Regions from separate parts of the Paraburkholderia sp. Ac-20336 genome, predicted to be linked through region 2. Evidence: riboswitches for the same ligand, from Rfam matches in the RefSeq annotation. Region 2 holds a riboswitch; each other region holds the start of a gene.

Region 1 (5,981 bases), on a different contig from region 2:
CACGGGCGTCGTGTACCGGCCGCTGTCCGAGTCGGTGCCCGCAATCGAAACGGGTCTCGTCTGGCGTACGGACGAGGTGAGTCCGGTGCTCGCGGGCTTCATCGAGATCGTGCGCGCGCATGCCGCGACGGTCGCGCCGCGCGCCGAGCGCGGCGACGCTGCTGTAAAACCTCTGCTGTAGAAGCATTCCTGAACCTGAACTGCCCATAACCACACGATGCTTATTCACCCCAATTTCGACCCCGTCGCCATTCATCTGGGGCCGCTCGCCGTGCGCTGGTATGGCCTGATGTACCTCGTCGCGTTCATCGCGGCGATCGTCGTCGGCCGGCTGCGGCTGCGTTTGCCGTACGTCGCCGCGCAGGGCTGGAGCGCGAAGGATATCGACGACATGCTGTTCTACGGCGTGCTCGGTACGATCCTCGGCGGCCGGCTCGGCTACGTGCTGTTCTACAAGGCGAGCTTCTACTTCGCGCATCCGCTCGACATCTTCAAGGTGTGGGAAGGCGGCATGTCGTTTCACGGCGGCTTTCTCGGCGTCACGCTCGCGATGATCCTGTTCGCGTATCAGCGCAAGCGCTCGTGGCTGCAAGTCACCGACTTCGTTGCGCCGATGGTGCCCACGGGCCTCGCGGCGGGGCGTCTCGGCAACTTCATCAACGGCGAGCTGTGGGGCCGCGTGACCGATCCGGCTTCGCCGTGGGCAATGCTGTTTCCGGGCGCCGCGCCCGACGACGCCGCATGGCTCACCGCGCATCCGCAACTGGCCGCGCAATGGCATCTGAACGAAGTGTTCGCGCAATATCACATGCTGCCGCGGCATCCGTCGGAACTGTACGAGATCGCGCTCGAAGGCGTGGCGCTGTTCTTCGTGCTGATCTTCTTCTCGCGCAAGCCGAAGCCGCTCGGCGCGATTTCCGCGATGTTCCTGATCGGCTATGGCCTCGCACGCTTTACGGTCGAGTTCGCACGCGAGCCGGACGATTTCCTTGGCCTGCTCGCAATGGGTCTGTCGATGGGGCAATGGCTGTCGCTGCCGATGATTCTCGCGGGCATCGGCCTGATGGTGTGGGCCTATCGACGCGGGCGCCGCGAGCCGGCGCAGGCGGTGAGCGCGAGCTGAGCCTTGGGTCGATGCGGTTGATCCGTCGAGCCGCGCGCCGCGGTTTGCCTTGTCTTGTCGGGCAGCGTGGCGGTCGGCGCGGCGGGTCTTTAGAACCTTTAGAGTTTGCAGGTATGTGTGTTTGCGCGTTTGCGTTCCCGCGCGCGTTACTTCATCTGCACCGATCCCGACACGTTGACCGTCACCGTCGACGTGCCGCCTTCGAGCGGCATCGGCGCCACGCTCTTCGCTTCGGCGCCCATGGCACGCGCGCTCATCATCATGACCGGGCGCGGCATGACGCCGCCGTGATTCACATTGACCTCGCGGATCGAATAGCCATTAAAGCCGAATGCCTGCGCCGACGAAGCGGCCTGTTCGCGGAACGATCGGATCGCCTCGCCGGTGAGCTTCTGCTCGGCGGCACGCTGCGCTTCCGGCGACAGCGAGAAACTCACGTTGCCGACCTGCATGATCGATGCCATCTGTCCCGCGAGCTTCGATGCCGAACCGAAGTCGCGGGATTCGAGCACGACTTCGGCGCGGCCGCGCCACGTCGAAATGTGGCCATCGCGATCGGTGGACGGGAAGATCGAGAATGCGCCCGTGCGCGCCGTTACGCCGCTGACGCCGCGCGCCTTCTGCAAGGCGGCGTCGGCGCGCTCGTTCAGCGTGGCCGTGAGCGAGGACGGATCGCTCGCTTCCTGCTCGTAAAACAATGTGATGTCGACGACGTCCTGCGGGACTTCCGCGCTCGCCTGCGCATTGAGCGACAGCACGCCCGCGGGCTGCGGCATGACGCTTTGCGCGCGCGCGAGGGTCGGGGTCAGCGCGAGCGCGACAGGCGCGGTGCAGGCGAGAGCGAGTGCGAGGGCCCGTGCGGCTTGTTTCGTCATTGTTGAACTCCTTGTTTGAACAGGTTGTGCACGTGTGACACAAGTGACATGTGATGGCGTAGGGGTTGCGGGTTCTCTTTCGCGACGGGCTGGCTCGCCGGCCAGGCGAAGCCCTTCAATGAGCCCTGCAACACGCGTGTCCGATCATTAGGCGCGACTCGCGTTGTCTTGGTTCCCTAATTCGGCGTTATCCGCCATGCGGAGAACAACACGGTGCGTTCACCCGTTCGTCATAAGTCACGAACGAACGCCGGATATGCCCTTAAACAAGCTGTTTTGTGATGAAACGCCATTCGGCTTCGGTCACCGGCGTGATCGACAGACGGTTGCCTTTGGCGAGCACACGCATGTCCTGCAACTCGGCATGCTCGCGCAGCGCAGCAAGCGGAATCAGCGGAATCTTCTTTTTGAACACGACGTCGACGAGCATCCAGCGCGGCGTTTCCTGCGACGACTTCGCGTCGTAGTACGGACTCTTGTTATCGAACTGGGTCGGGTCAGGATACGCGGTGGACGAGACTTCCGCGATGCCCGCAATGCCAGGCTCGGGACAGCTCGAATGGTAGAAGAGCACGCCGTCGCCGATCTGCATGGTGTCGCGCATGAAATTGCGTGCCTGATAGTTGCGCACGCCGGTCCACGGCAACGTGCGATGCGGTGCGTTGGCGAGATCGTCGATGCTTGCTTCGTCCGGTTCGGACTTCATCAGCCAGTAGCGCATGAATCGAATTGAACGTGAGGGATTGAACGACGCGCGCGAACCGGTACATGCAAAAGGCACCTGAAAACAGCACCAGAAAACGCAGCCCAAAAGAAAAACGGCATCGAACCGAAGTACGATGCCGTTCCAGATAAGGTCCCCGCCTTAGCCGCTAGGCCGGCATCCTGAACCGGGGGTTCAGAATTGGTCGCAGTTAGCAACACTTCGGGTACATCAGACAGAGTGACGCGCACGCCCGTGCTACAAATTTCCGCAACCGTGCACATGGCATTGGTTCAAGGAATATATGACCTTGGCGAACCAGGCAGGGAAGCTAAACCGATGAAGCTACAGCAGTTCAAACTTTAACAGAAGAACTCAAACGCTTGCGAGAGGTGCTCATGTGCTTTACCAACACCGCACACCCGCTTTGCAAAAAAGTACTGCGTTTCAAGCTACTTCGTTGAATTCACGACCGGTTCGACATTGGGTTCGAAGCCGACTGTGACCGCTTACTGCAAGCTGTACTGTTCAATCACAGTACCGAGCTGTTCGTTCATTTGCTGCATTGTACGCCGGATTTCTTCAGCGGGAAATGCTTCTCCGTGTCGCACGCTGTTTTGCAGCTTAAGCAGTTCCGATGCCAGCGACAGCGCGGCCATGACGGCAATGCGATCCGTGCCGCGCACGTTGCTGCCGTTGCGGATTTTCTTCATTTCCGCATCGACGCGTGCGACCGCTTCGAGCAGGGCGGCTTCGGTTTCCGGCGAGCAGGCGAGACGATACGGTACGTCGAGAATCGATACTTCGATCTGCTTGGTGGTCATGCGTTTTCTCCGTGGCGGCTCACGTCGCTTTCCGCTTCCTCGGGTTCGGGTTGAGCGGAGTCGAGCAGATCGAGCTGGTTATCCGGTTCGCTGCTCGCGCGGGCACGCGGCAATTTCTCGAGAATCGCATTCAGGCGCACCTGAGCGTCGTCGATCTTGGCGGAGAGCGCATCGCGTTCCGCCTGCAGGGCATCGCGCTCCCCGCGCAATTGCGCGAGTTCCGCATGCGTGGCTTCGACTTCGGCACGCGTGTGCGCGAGTTGTTCTTCGAGCGCGAGCCGCGCTTCATGGTGGCGCTGGCTGATCGCAATCAGCTTGCCGATGTTCTGGGAGAGTGATTCGAGTTCGGTGAGCATGTGCTGCGTCCTCTAAAGACCTCGCATTTTAGCGCGGAATGTTACAGGTTCCGACAATTGTCTCGTTTCGAGACGTAACAACTTGGCTTTATGCAAGCATTTTCCCGACCATAAGATGAAAAACCGCTCGTCGATCGGACAATAACCTGCACTCAACGGCACGGCTCGCGCAGGGATTGACCTTTCTTGACGCTCGCCGGGGTCGCTCCTAAACTGGCCGCACTCTGGTGCCCGCGCGCGCTTTTCGGCGCGCGCAGTTAAACGGGAAGCAGGGCGCGCGCGGGGTTCGACACCGGCACGCGCGAACCTGCGCTGCCCCCGCAACGGTAAGCGACCGCACTCGTCATGCAGGTCGGTCCTGATTGCAGGTCGAAGCCGAGCCTGCAAGTGTGCCACTGCGCGTTACGCGTGGGAAGGCGGGGCCGATGTGTCGCAGCCCGGATACCGGCCAGAGGGAGAGGACGTCCCCCGCGAAAACGTTAAACATCGGGGGCGCCTCGTTACGCGTCGGCCTGCGGGGAAGCGGGCTGCGCACGCTATCCACAGGACTCTCACCCATGCTGTCCCCCTTCGCCCGCGCGGCGCTGCTCGCGTTCGCGGGTCTGCCGCCCGTCGTGCATGCGCAGACTGCCGGGACCACGGCTGCCGCGTCGGCGGCGTCTTCCGTGCCGGCCGATGTTGCATCGCCCGTTGCTTCGCCGGCTGCTTCGTCGGCCGCATCATCGGCTTCAGCTTCGAGCGCGTCCGCCGAGGCGAATACCAATGCCGATGCCGATGCGAACACCCGCGCGACCCCGCCGGCCACCGTACTCTCGCCAGTCGTCGTGACCGCCGAGCGCGGACCGCAGGCACTCACTGACACGATCCCGCCGACCACGCTGTTCGATCAGCAGGACATTGCCGACACGACCGCGACCGATCTGCCCGGCCTGCTGCAACTCGCGCCCGGCGCGCAAATCTCGCGTACAGGTGGCCCCGGTTCGACGACGAGCCTCTTTTTGCGCGGCGCGTCGTCGACGCAATCGCTGGTGCTGATCGACGGCGTGCGCGTCGATTCGGTGAGCCTCGGTTCCGCGCAACTCGCGCAGATTCCGCTCGACCAGGTCGATCACGTCGAGGTCGTGAACGGCAATGTCTCGGCGTTGTACGGCTCGGGTGCGATTGGCGGCGTCGTGCAGGTGTTCACGAAAGATGGCGGCGATCATCCGCCGCGCTTCAATTTTTCGCTGGGCTACGGCAGTTATCACACGCAGACGCAAACCGTCGGCGTCAATGGCGCGCTCGATCAGGACGGCCGCACGACCTTCAACATCTCGCTCGCGCGCACCAAAACCGATGGCTTTTCCTCGCTCGATCCGCTGCAAGCGCCCGGCGCGAATCCGAACGCGAACGGCAATCTGAACGAGAGCCTCTCGGCATCGCTGCGTCACAAGTTCAGCGACAGGTGGGACGCCGGCGTCACCTATTTCCAGTCGAACGGCAACAACAGCTACGACAACGCCTATGGCGAGCCGACCGATCTGAACAACCTCTATAGCAAGGTGCGTCAGGTCTCGGTGTTCGCGAACGGCAAGCTGACCGACTGGTGGACCACGCATTTCACGGTCGCCGAGGGCGACGACCGCAGCGTGTCGAATACCAACGGCATCGACAACGGCCGCTTCGATACCGACAATCGCCAGTACACCTGGCAGAACGATTTCGCGCTGGCCGCGAACCAGAAGCTGCAACTCGGCTACGAGCATCTCGATCAGAGCCTCGATTCCGATACGTTCGCGGCGCCCAACCGTCACGTCGATTCGGTATTCGCGGGCTATACCGCGCGCTTCGGCCGCAATCAGATTCAGGCTAACGTGCGGCGCGACCAGTACTCCGATTTCGGCGGGGCGAACAGTTACTATCTCGGCTATGGCTTCGACATCACCTCGCACTGGAAGGCAACCGCAAGCTATTCGGACGCGTTCCGCGCGCCGAGCTTCGACGATCTGTACTATCCGTTGAGCGGCAATCCGTCGATCCGGCCCGAGCGCAGTCATTCGGTCGAAGCGGGTTTGCAGTACGCATCGAACCTGCTCGGCGTGGTGCGTGTCAGTGCCTTTC
Region 2 (5,981 bases):
CGCGTGCTGCGCTGCCTCGCCCGCGCTTTTCTGCGTGTACGCGTAACCTCCCCATGCCTGATACGCGTTCGCGAGATCGGCGTCGGTCTGCCAGTGGCGCGAGTCGATCATCTCTTGCACACCCGCGCCATACGCGCCGGGACGCGCGCTGAAGACGCGCCAGCCGGCCCGCTTGCGCGCTTCGGCCGGCTCCATGCCGCGCGCGATCAGCGCATCGCGTTCGCGCTGCACGCGCGCGCGGATCGGATTCAACGCTTCGGGTTCGTCGAGTTCGGCGACGGCTTGCACGGCCGCATCGAACAGATGCATCACGTTCGCAAACGCATCGCGGAAGAAACCGGACACACGCAACGTCACGTCGATACGCGGACGGTCGAAGGCTTCGATCGGCATGATCTCGAAGTCGGTCACGCGATGGCTGCCCGGCGCCCACTTCGGCCGCACACCAAGCAGCGCGAGCGCCTGCGCGATATCGTCGCCACCGGTGCGCATCGTCGCGGTGCCCCATACCGACAGGCCGATCGCGCGCGGATAATCGCCATGTTCCTGCAAATGCCGCTCGATCAGCTGCTGCGCGGATTTCAGGCCGAGCGCCCAGGCCGCTTGCGTCGGCACCGCGCGCGTGTCGACCGAATAGAAGTTGCGGCCGGTCGGCAACACGTCGGGCCGTCCGCGCGACGGCGAGCCGCTCGGCCCCGGCGGCACGAAACGGCCTTCGAGGCCGCGCTTCAGTTGCAGCATTTCCTGCGGGCCACAGGCGTCGAGACGCGGCAGCACGTCGTCGCGCAAACGTTCGATAACTAGCGCCGCTTGCGGCAAGTTGCTCTCAAACGATGGAGCCGCACGCGCGCCATCCGCTTCATCGCTGCCCACACCACACACCCCGAGCAACAACTCCGCCGCGAGCATCTCCAGCCGCTCGCGCGTATCGCCGTAATGCCGCCACGGCGCGTCGCTGACCCGCTGCAACACGGCCGGGCGCGGACCGTCCCACGGCGCGGCCCAATCGACCGTCAACGGATCGAACAGATGATCGATACGCAGATCGCGCGCCAGCGCGTCGACGAGCCCCGCTCTGCGCCCCTGTCCATCGCCGATCGGAAAGCGCCCGAGCGCAAGCAGCGTATCGCGCCGCTGCACGCCGGCCGGCGATTGCCCGAACGTATGCAGACCATCGCGAATCTGCGCTTCCTTCAGTTCGCACAACCACGCATCGACGCGCGTGAGCAGCGCGTCTTCATCATCCTGGCCATTCGGCGCGGCGAGGCTCAGTTCCTCGTGCAGGCGGTGCTCGACGATCGTCGCGAGAATCGTGCGGCGCAGCAGCTTCGCGCGGCGCGGATCGACCATCAGCGCTTCGTAGTATTCGTCGACCTGGCGTTCGAGATCCTGCAGCGGTCCATAGTTTTCGGCGCGCGTGAGCGGCGGCATCAGATGATCGACGATGACCGCCTGCGTGCGCCGCTTGGCCTGGCTGCCCTCGCCCGGATCGTTGACGATGAACGGATACAGATGCGGCATCGGCCCGAGAATCAGATCGGGCCAGCACGCCTCGCTCAGCGCGACGCTCTTGCCGGGCAGCCATTCGAGGTTGCCGTGCTTGCCGACGTGCACGACCGCGTCGATGCCGAACTGCCGGCGCAGCCAGAAATAGAACGCGAGATAGGCATGCGGCGGCACGAGTTCGGCATCGTGATAGCTCGCGTAATCGCCCTGCTCGCGCGAACGCGCGGGCTGAATGCCGACGAATACGTGCCCGCAGCGCCAGCCCGCGATCATGAAGCGCCCGCGCCGCAGCGTCGGGTCCTGCTCGGGCGGGCCCCAGCGCGCGTTCAACGCATCGCGCACGCTCGCCGGCAGCGCGTTGAAATGCGCGAGATAGTCGTCGAGTGCAAGGCTTTGCAAGGCCGGACGCAGATCGCGCACGACCGGATCGTTGGTCACGCCTTCGGTGAGTTTCTGCAACAACGCAGCGCCGTTTTCGGGCAATTCGCCAACACGATAGCCCTCGCCGCGCAGCATCGACAGAATGCCGACCACCGAAGCCGGCGTATCGAGCCCGACGCCATTGCCGATGCGCCCTTCGCTCATCGGATAGTTCGCGAGAATCAGCGCGAGCTTCTTGTCCGCATTGTCGAGCGAACGTAGACGGCACCAGCGGCGGCTCAGTTCGGCGAGAAAACGCACGCGTTCGAGGTCGGGCTGATAGCGGACCACGTCGACCTCGGTATGCGGACAACGATAGGCGAGCCCCTTGAAGCTGATCGCACGCGTGATGATGCGGCCGTCCACTTCCGGCAGCGCGATATGCATTGCGATGTCGCGCGAATTGAGGCCGTGATTGTCCTTGAGCCAGTCCTCGCGATTGCCGCCGCTCAGGATCACCTGCAACACCGGCGCGTCGCCGGCCAGCGCGAGCGGCTCGGGGTCGTCGATCGCGGACGCGGCGAACGCGGTCGTATTGAGCACGAGTGCAGCATCGTGCTGCGCGCACAGCGACTGCACGACTTCGCGGCTCACCGCATCTTTCAGCGACGTGATCGCGAGCGGCAGCGGATTGAGCCCTTGCGCTTCGAGCGCGTCGATCAGCGCATCGAACACCGCGGTATTGGCAGCCTGCAGATGCGCCTTGTAGAACAGAATCGCGACCACAGGCGCGTCCTGGCGCCAGCGCGCCTGCCAGTCGGCGATGGTCGGCGTGTCGTGCGCGGGATGATAGAGCGACGCGGCCGGCAACGCGCGCGGCGGCTCGGGCTCGCGTCCCCAATCGAGCGCGCGATAGGCGATGCAGCGCAGGAACGCCTCGGCATTCTGCGGGCCGCCCTCGCGCAGATAACGCCACAACTGATGGCACAGCTCGGCGCTCGCGGTACTGCGCGCGAGCAGGTTCGGGTCTTCCTGCAAATCGCCGGAAAACATCGCAAGCGTTTGCTGCCTGCGCTGCGCGAGCGCGACGACCTGCTCGATGCCGTACGGCCAGTAAGCCTCGCCGCCGAGATGATCGACCACGACGACGCGTGCATGCTGCAACACGTCGTCGAGATAGAAATCGACCGACGCCGGCTGCCGCAAATAGGTGACGTTGGCGAGCCGCAGGCTCGGGAAGCCGTCGCCGAGACGCGGAACCACGCTCGCGAGCAGCGACAGCGTGGTGTCGGCGGAACTGAGCACGACGATATCGGCAGGCTGCTGATCGATACGGATCACGCCCTGCGTATCGTCGACGAAACCGCCCGGCGTCGTGCGTAGCAGATGCATGAGCGCTTACGCCTGGTGTGCGGCAACGCTCGCGGGCGCAGGAGCGGCGGCGTCGAGTGCCGCGTCGAACGCGCGTTGCAGCGTGGCCTGATCGAGGTCTTCGCCGATCAGCACGAAACGGCTGCCGGCGTGCGCGCCGCCGTCATTTTCGCCAGCCTGCCAGCGCCGGTCGAAATAGCTGTCGAAGCGCCGCCCCACGCCCTGAATCACGAGGCGCATCGCCGCGCCCGGCAACGCGGCAAAGCCCTTCACGCGATAAATCGTGTGGCCTTCGACAAGCGTCTGCAATGCGGCGATCGCCGCGTCGCGCGACGACACGCGCGCTTCCACGACGACCGAATCGAATTCGTCGTGGTGGTGGTCGGGATCGTCGGCGGAACCGTGATGATCGTGGCGCAGGTGGATCGTCTCTTCCGAAGCCGCTTCGAGCCCGAGCAGCGTGTGCAGATCGAGCTGGCCCTGCTGCGCGCGCACGATCTTCACCTGCGGCGGAATCTCCCCGCGAATCAGCGCTTCGACCGCGCGCTGCTGCGCATCGTCGACGAGGTCGGTCTTGTTCAGGATCACGAGATCGGCCGCGGACAACTGATCTTCGAACAGCTCGTGCAGCGGCGATTCGTGATCGAGATTCGGATCGACCTTGCGCTGCGCATCGACGGCGACCGGGTTCGCGGCAAACTGGCCGCTCGCGGCAGCCGGACCATCGACGACGGTCACGACCGCGTCGACCGTGAAGCTGCTCTTGATCTGCGGCCAGTTGAACGCCTGCACGAGCGGCTTCGGCAATGCGAGACCCGAGGTTTCGATCAGCACGTGATCGATTTCGCCGCGGCGCTCGACGAGCTTTTCCATCACCGGAAAAAACTCTTCCTGCACGGTGCAGCAGAGGCAACCGTTCGCGAGTTCATACAGTTGCCCTTCGGTTTCGACGCCGTTTTCATCGCAGCCGATGCCGCAACCCTTGAGGATCTCCCCGTCGATGCCGAGTTCGCCGAACTCGTTGACGATCACCGCGATGCGCTTGCCGCCCGCATGCTGAAGAATGTGCCGCAGCAGCGTGGTTTTGCCGCTGCCGAGAAAGCCCGTGACGATCGTGACGGGGATCTTGCGCAATTGAGTTTGCATCGTGAGGTTCATCCGAAGGCGTTGCGCCGCGCATGCCGGAACGAGCGCCGGCGTTGCCGCGACAACGGAAAACAGAAAGCGGAAAGTGAGGTCGTGAACGCGACGCCGCATCCCCGTGGCGTCCGTCCTGCATCTTCGGGCCGGTATCCGGGCTGGCGAAAGCGCCGCTTCCCCTTCCCGGCCGAGTGGTTTCTCGACCAGTGGTGATATGCCGACGCAGCCTTGCGCGTGGACATCGAAGCCGGCTCCGCGGTGGCCGGCCATGCAGCCGATACCGCTTTTCGCTTACCGTTGCGGGGACAGCACAGGTTGGCCCGTTCCAGAGCAGGTGGGCTCCCTGTTTCCCGTTTAACTGCACGCGCATGGATGCGCGCGCGAGCACCAGAAGTGCGTGCGAGTGTAGGCCCACGGCCATGCGCAGTCAAGGAAAGGACACCGCGTGAAGCGCCGCGCGCGCTTATCCGGCGGGGCGCCATGTGCTATCGTATGCGCGCGTTTGGTGCCCGCACATGCACTCGCGTGTGCAGTTAAACGGGAAACAGGCAGCGCGTCATGCGTTCAATCTGTGCTGTCCCCGCAACGGTAAGCGACCTGCGACGCGAGCGCCGTTCCGGCCGCGTCGCACATGCGTTTTTCGCGCCACTGTCCGACGAATCCGGACGGGAAGGCAAAGCGCGTGAGGCCGCCAGCCCGGATACCGGCCAGACGCGGAGGCGGCGCCGCGTTCATCGCTGCGCTGCCGGCCGCCGGAATCCGCGGGGAACGGATGTGATGGCGTTCAAGCATGGCCGCGCCAAGCGTGGCGTTTTTCCACGGGGTTTTCGCCGCGAAAACGCAACGCGCCGCGCGATGGTCCAAGCCCGGATTCGCAGTACCGCATGACCTCGATCTTCCTTGCCGCGTGCGCCCTTGCAGGCAGCCGCCCTTTTTCCATTACCGCGAGGCGTTTGCCTTGCATGCCGCGATGACGCGCGCCTCGCTCGCCAGCGCCGGGCACGAGGCCTCTTGCGCTGACGCGAATGCCGAAGCCAAAGCCGATGCCGCTCGACACACCGGACGCCCGGGCAAGACGCTCGGCGTCGGCATCGGCTGTCGCCTCGGCAGTTCGGCGCAACAGATCGAAGCGGCGGTGCGCGCCGCGCTCGGCTCGCACACGTGCGTCGCTTCTTTCGAACAGATTCACGCCGTCGCCACGCTCGACGCCAAGGCCCACGAAGCGGGCCTGCGCGAATTCTGCGCGCGTCATGCGCTGCCGTTGCAGGTGTTCAGCCGCGAGCAGATCGCCGCGGTGCCGGTCGCCACGCCGTCGCTGGCCGCGCAAACGCATCTCGGCGTCGATGGCGTTTGCGAACCCTGCGCGCTGCTCGCGGCGCAGACCCTGGCGGCTGCGTCAGCCGCTGCATCGCCCACACAGCCCGCGCGCCTGCTCGTACCCAAGACCGTGCACGACGGCGTTACCGTCGCGATCGCCTCGGCCAGCAGCGACGCCGACACCGCTCCAACCCAACCCGACACTCCCCAACAGGACCTTCGATGAAAACCGATCCCGAATCGCATCAACGCATGACCGAACGCCGCCGCGAGGGCCATGAAAAGAA
Region 3 (5,981 bases), on a different contig from region 2:
GCCGACCAGCATGATCGCCGCCATGAGCAGCGCGGTGCCGACGGGACGCAGAATAAAAGCGCGGGATGGATTCATGCGGTAAGTGCCGTGCCTTTTACTTTATTGCGCAGCCTGCGACGCGTGTCTGCCGCGATGCGCATGCGCGGCGGAAGCACCCGAGGCGCCGACCGCAGCGTGCGCGCCCGATGCGCCCGATGCACCACTGGGACGCTCGGCCGGAATCGTGATCTTCGAGCCTTCGCGCAGACGGTCCGAACCGTCGATCACGACGCGCTCGCCGAGCGCGAGGCCCGACTTGATGCTGGTGCGCTCGCCGTCCACGGGACCGGGCTTGACCGGCCGGACCGTGACCGTGTTGTCGTCCTTCACGACGTAGACGAACGGACCCATCGAGCCGTTGAGCACCGCCGAGGTCGGCACGATGACGGCGTCCTTGATCGTGTCGACGAGCAGGCGCGTGTTGACGAACTGGTTCGGGAACAGCCCGTTGTCCTTGTTATCGAAGAGCGCGCGCAGACGCACCGTGCCGGTGGTCGTGTCGATCTGGTTGTCCATCGTCTTCAGCGAGCCGACTTCGAGCGGCCGCGTGTTGCTGCGGTCGTAGGCGGTGGCCGAGAGCTGTTCGCCGTTCTGCGTGTGCTGGATGATCTGCTGCAGGTTGTCTTCCGAAGTCGTGAAGATCACGCTGATCGGCTGCAACTGCGTGATGACCGCGATGCCGTTCGCGAGGCCCGAGGTCACGTAGTTGCCCGGATCGACCTGGCGCAGGCCGACGCGGCCCGACACCGGCGCGGTGATGCGCGCGTAGATGAGGTCGAGCTTGAAACTGTCGACATTCGCCTGGTCGGACTTAACGGTGCCTTCGTACTGGCGCACGAGCGATGCCTGCGTGTCGACCTGCTGGCTCGCGATCGAGTCCTGCGCGAGCAGTGTCTGATAGCGCTTGAGGTCGAGGCGCGCGGTGGCGAGCAGCGCCTCGTCGCGCACCAGTGTGCCCTCGGCGTTGCGCAGCGAAATCTCGTACGGGCGCGGGTCGATCTGGGCCAGCACGTCGCCCTTCCTGACCATCTGGCCTTCCTTGAAATAGACGTCCTGCAGGACGCCGCTCAGCTGCGGCAGCACGGTCACGGTAGCCAGCGGCGTGACCGTGCCGAGCGCGGTCAGCACGACCGGCATCTCGCCTTGCGTGGCGGTGGCGACGTGCACCGGCTGCGCCATGTTCGCCATCGCGTTCGGACCGCCGCGGCCGAAGCGGCCACCGCCCCGCGCACCGCTTGCGCCGGCCGGGGCGCTGGCGCCGCTCGCGCCGCCCCACGGATGCCAGCGCCATAGCACCACTCCGAGAATGACCAGAACCGCGACGATCAGTGCGATGGTGCGGCCGCGATGCCGCTTTACCGCGCCGGGCGCGCCATGTTGCGCGCCGCTTGCCGACGGTTGGGAAGCGGTGGGGCGCTGGTTTTCCGGGTGCTTTTGTTGTTCGTCCATCGGTTCGGTCGGGTGGCTGGCTTTTTGATGTGCGCCGCTCGCGCGTTTGCCGCGCCCGCAGGGCGGCGACACGTGGACGGCATGACAGGCGGCTGCGGTTGCGTCAGGTTGCGTTCGGTTGCGGGTGCGTCGCGCAACGCGATGCTACCCGAGGCGCGGGACAGAGATGTTAACGCAATGCGGAATCACCACGGCGCGCGCGGCGCCGTTTTCGACGGCAAAAACGGCCAGATGCGCGTGTATCCCGCGACGGGATGCGTGATCGTACGTTGCGGTCTCTGTAACAGTCCAGCCGCCTATTTTTCGTTTAATTACGAAGGTTACAGGATGTTGGGAAATTGTTGGCCTGGTGTGAAGGGGCGCCTCGCCGGGCGCCGTCGGCCGCGTGCGCCGGCTGGTGGCGCATCCGGCCGCGGTGCTTTTCGCCGTGCCTGTCGCGGTGTCTGTCTCGGTGCCTCAGGTGTCGAGCCGGCGCGCCGGCGTGCCGCCGACTTCGAGCACGATCTTGCCGATGCATTCGAGCAGCGCGGGCGCGGCATGCGAGATGAGCCAGTCGCGCGGGCACTGGTCGGCCGCGCCGCCGCAATTGACCGCATAGCGCTCGCCCGACGGCCCGACGAAGCCGAGCGCGATCGCATTGAGGCCGTCGTACCACTCGCCGGTGGCGATCGCGAAGCCGCGCTCCAGCGTGTCCTCGATCGCGCTTTCGAGCCGTCCGCCGATGTAGCCCCATTCGTTGCCTTCGGCCGTCTGCAGACCGGCAAGCAACGCTTCGCGTTCCGGCTGCTCGAGCGCCACCAGATAGGCGCGGCCGACCGCGGTGCGCGTCAGGCTCATGCGCGAGCCGATTTCGAGCCGCGACACGAGCACCGCCGAGCGCGGCCGGATCGTGTCGATCACGACCATGTCGAAGCGGTCGCGCACGGCCAGATGCACCGAGAGGGCGGTGCGCTCGGCGAGTTCGATCAGGAAAGGCCGTGCGCGGGCGCGGATGTCGAAATTGCGCAGAAAGCCGTTGCTCAGCTCCAGCACCGACGAAGTCAGCACGAAGCGTTCGCTGTCGGGCAGCCGCAGCAGGAAGCCGGCGCTGACCAGCGTCGCCGTGATGCGCGAGACCGTCGGCTTCGGAATGCCGGTGAGTTCGGCGAGTTCGCGATTGCTCAGCGGCGCGTTCGCGGCGGCAATCGAGCGCAGCACGGTCAGGCCGCGAGCGAGGGCGGTGACTTCGTCGCCCGAGCCGTCCCGGTCTTTGGCGACGACCGCTGCGCTCGGGATCGGAGTAGGTCGTTTCATGGTTTTTTGGAACTGTATTTCAGATTCTGAGTTCGTCCCCCGTCGACGGCCGGTCTACGGAAGACGGCGGGCATCTTCCAGCCGTGGCACCAGTTCAGTTTTGTTTGTGACAAATCGATTCTATCGGAAAAAGTTGCCGGAACGACCTGGATTCGGATTTTGCTTGACTTAGTCAGCATAATCATAAAAAATGGAACATTATTTCGAAAGATGGAATCTTCCAGAAAGGTTGCCGGCCGTATCGTTCCCGTTGCCCGTATCGCGCGGGAATGCAAGGGGCTCGGCGGCGAATGCTTTCGAAGTCTGCTTTCAGGCACCGCTTTTAACCCCCGCTGCTTTTGCTTTAATACCGTCTCTCAGGTTCTAGCACGGCCCTCGGAATGGCTAGAACTTTTAAGGCGTCACGGCAACGTGACGCCTTTTTTTCTTTTCCGCTTTCTTTCCGCTCTCGTACGCTCAGACCTGCGGGTTGGTCTGCACCTCGTCGAAACGCTTCACGCGATAGATCACCGCCGACACGAGCCAGCTGAGCGCGAAGATGCCGATGATGATGTAGCCGAGCATGCCGAAGTTATCGTTGAGCGCGCCGATCGCGTCCCAGATGCCGCCTTTCAGGTTCAGCTGATCCGCGAGAAGGCCGAGCGCCTCGATGCCGCCGATCACGAGCGCGACCGCGATCGAGACGAGCGTGATCGTCATGTTGTAGTAGATCTTGCGCAGCGGCCTTTCGTACGCCCAGCCGTAGGCGCCGAGCATCAGGTGGCCGTCGAGCGTGTCGACGAGCGACATGCCCGCACTGAACAGCACCGGAAACACCATGATCGCCCACGGCGAGAGCCCCTTGGCCGCCTGCGTCGCCGCGATGCCGAGCAGGCCGATTTCCGTGGCGGTGTCGAAGCCGAGGCCGAACAGAAAGCCGATCGGATACATGTGCCAGCTACGCGTCACGAGCCGGAAGAGCGGCCGGAACAGGCGCGCGATGAAGCCTCGATTCGCGAGCAGCATGTCGAAGTCGTCGTCGACATAGGCGCCGCCATTGCGCACGTGGCGCCACGCGCGGTAGATGCCGCGCAGAATCAGGAAGTTCATCAGCGCGAGCGCGAACAGGAAAAAGGACGACACGGCCGTGCTGACGATGCCGCCGATCTCCCTGTAGTTGTCGAAGCGGCCCTGGATCGCGGTGGTCGCGAGCGCCACCGCGACCGACGCGAGCACGACCACGCTCGAATGGCCGAGCGAGAAAAAGAAGCCCACGGCAACGGGCCGCTTGCGTTCCTGCATGAGCTTGCGCGTCACGTTGTCGATGGCGGCGATGTGGTCGGCGTCGACGGCATGGCGCAGGCCGAATCCGTACGCGAGCAGCGCGGTGCCGAGCAGCACCGGATAGTGGTGGAACGCCACGATCGCCCACAGCCACGCGAGCAGGTTGATGGCGATCAGCACGCCGTAGATGCCGAATAATTTGCTGCGGACTCTCGAATCCGAATCGTTGAAAATCTCGACGAGTCGATCAAGCATGTTGAATCTCCAGGAATTGCGCGTTCCGTGCAGGTTGGGAAAAGACGACATAGCGAGGTCTGACTCCGGGGTGAAACAGGTTCCCCCGATACAGTGGCGCGACCGCGCCGGAATCTCACCGGCTTCCCGCTGTGTCCGTGTTGAGGCGTAGGCCCTGTGGGCTTATACATCGCCGATACTGAAAAGTCGATTTCTGCGCCGGCCGCGAGAGTCGGCGAGACCGTCGAACGGGTTCCGGTTTCGCTCCCGGTTGGGTTTTTCGGGCGGCGGCACGCATGTCCGCACGCGAGTACTGCGCGGGTGCCGAGCGAGTGTCGAGCCGGCTGCTCAGCGCGACAGCAGCGACACCGTTGCGATGCCGAGGATCGTCATCGCGAGCGAGGCGCTGACGTGAATCGCGACTTCGCCGGCCGCCCAGCCGAGCCGTCCGTCCTGCAGGCGTTGCACGACTTCGGCGGAGAAGGTCGAGAACGTTGAGAGACCACCCATCAAACCGGTGATGACGAAGAGCCGCCATTCCGGCGCGAGTTGCGGCACGCGCGCGAAGCCCGCGACCGCCACGCCGATGATGTAGCCGGCGATCACGTTGGCGGCCAGCGTGCCGAGCGGCAGTCCGCTAAACAGGCCGTTCAGGCGAATGCCGAGGAACCAGCGAAACAGCGAGCCGAGTGCGCCGCCGATGGCGACAGCGAGAAAGGACCAATACATGGAAGAGGATCGGAAACCGGAGTGTGTCGACAAACCGGTTCATGCGGGCGAGACGATGCCGCGTCCGCATGACCGGGCGTAGCAGGCATCATCAGCCCCAAGGGCGGTTAAGGGAGAATGCCATCTCCAGCCGCGCAGTCTAACATCGGTGTGCGCATTTGTACGCGCACCCCGGCTCACTCCGGCGTCGCCGAAATCTTGTGGATCGACAGATCCGCGCCGTTGTATTCCTCTTCCTGATCGAGCCTCAGGCCCACGGTCATGCGGATCACGCCATACACGAGCGTGCCGCCGAGCACCGCCACGACGATGCCGCCGAGCGTGCCGAGCACCTGCGCGCCGAGCGACACGCCACCCATGCCGCCCAGCGCGCGCATCCCGAAGATGCCGGCCGCGATGCCGCCCCACGCGCCGCACAGGCCGTGCAGCGGCCATACGCCGAGCACGTCGTCGATGCGCCAGCGGTTCTGCACGCAGGTGAACATATAGACGAACAGCACGCCGGCGATGCCGCCCGTCACCAGCGCGCCGAGCGGGTGCATGAGGTCGGAGCCCGCGCATACCGCGACGAGTCCGGCGAGCGGGCCGTTGTACGTGAAGCCGGGGTCGTTGCGGCCGGCGAACCAGGCGCTCAGCGTGCCGCCGACCATCGCCATCAGCGAGTTGACCGCGACGAGGCCGCTGATCTTGTCGAGCGTCTGCGCGCTCATCACGTTAAAGCCGAACCAGCCGACCGTCAGCACCCATGCGCCGAGCGCGAGAAACGGAATGTTCGAGGGCGGATGCGCGGCGATGCCGCCGTCGCGGTGATAACGGCCGTGGCGCGCGCCGAGCAGCAGCACGGCCGGCAACGCGACCCAGCCGCCGAACGCGTGCACGACGACCGAGCCCGCGAAGTCGTGGAACGGCGCGCCGAACGCCTGCGTGAGCCAGTCCTGAATGCCGAAGCGGTCATTCCACGCGATGCCTTCGAA

Evidence for each region. Region 2 has a riboswitch for cobalamin ahead of cobW (cobalamin biosynthesis protein CobW). Riboswitches for the same ligand answer to the same signal wherever they lie in the genome.
Region 1: linked by a shared signal. The riboswitch ahead of GXB81_RS29800 (TonB-dependent receptor) and the one ahead of cobW (cobalamin biosynthesis protein CobW) in region 2 are both predicted to bind cobalamin.
Region 3: linked by a shared signal. The riboswitch ahead of GXB81_RS21490 (HoxN/HupN/NixA family nickel/cobalt transporter) and the one ahead of cobW (cobalamin biosynthesis protein CobW) in region 2 are both predicted to bind cobalamin.

Annotation. Positions count from the first base shown of each region.
Region 1 is NZ_JAAGPS010000207.1:440-6,420, forward strand. Features, by position in the region: partial or broken gene GXB81_RS29765 (LysR substrate-binding domain-containing protein) at 1-181, shown strand, start outside; gene lgt (prolipoprotein diacylglyceryl transferase) at 218-1,123, shown strand; gene GXB81_RS29775 (SIMPL domain-containing protein) at 1,270-1,998, opposite strand; gene GXB81_RS29780 (EVE domain-containing protein) at 2,261-2,719, opposite strand; RNA gene ssrS (6S RNA) at 2,852-3,033, opposite strand; gene GXB81_RS29790 (cell division protein ZapA) at 3,211-3,525, opposite strand; gene GXB81_RS29795 (ATPase) at 3,522-3,881, opposite strand; cobalamin riboswitch at 4,090-4,349, shown strand; gene GXB81_RS29800 (TonB-dependent receptor) at 4,439-5,981, shown strand, end outside.
Region 2 is NZ_JAAGPS010000155.1:6,575-12,555, reverse strand. Features, by position in the region: gene cobN (cobaltochelatase subunit CobN) at 1-3,258, opposite strand, end outside; gene cobW (cobalamin biosynthesis protein CobW) at 3,265-4,383, opposite strand; cobalamin riboswitch at 4,504-4,784, opposite strand; cobalamin riboswitch at 4,864-5,104, shown strand; gene GXB81_RS27505 (cobalamin biosynthesis protein) at 5,348-5,920, shown strand; gene cobO (cob(I)yrinic acid a,c-diamide adenosyltransferase) at 5,917-5,981, shown strand, end outside.
Region 3 is NZ_JAAGPS010000085.1:20,972-26,952, forward strand. Features, by position in the region: gene GXB81_RS21475 (MdtB/MuxB family multidrug efflux RND transporter permease subunit) at 1-75, opposite strand, end outside; gene GXB81_RS21480 (MdtA/MuxA family multidrug efflux RND transporter periplasmic adaptor subunit) at 100-1,488, opposite strand; gene GXB81_RS21485 (IclR family transcriptional regulator) at 1,945-2,781, opposite strand; gene GXB81_RS21490 (HoxN/HupN/NixA family nickel/cobalt transporter) at 3,238-4,299, opposite strand; cobalamin riboswitch at 4,333-4,471, opposite strand; gene crcB (fluoride efflux transporter CrcB) at 4,627-5,007, opposite strand; fluoride riboswitch at 5,083-5,144, opposite strand; gene GXB81_RS21500 (ammonium transporter) at 5,184-5,981, opposite strand, start outside.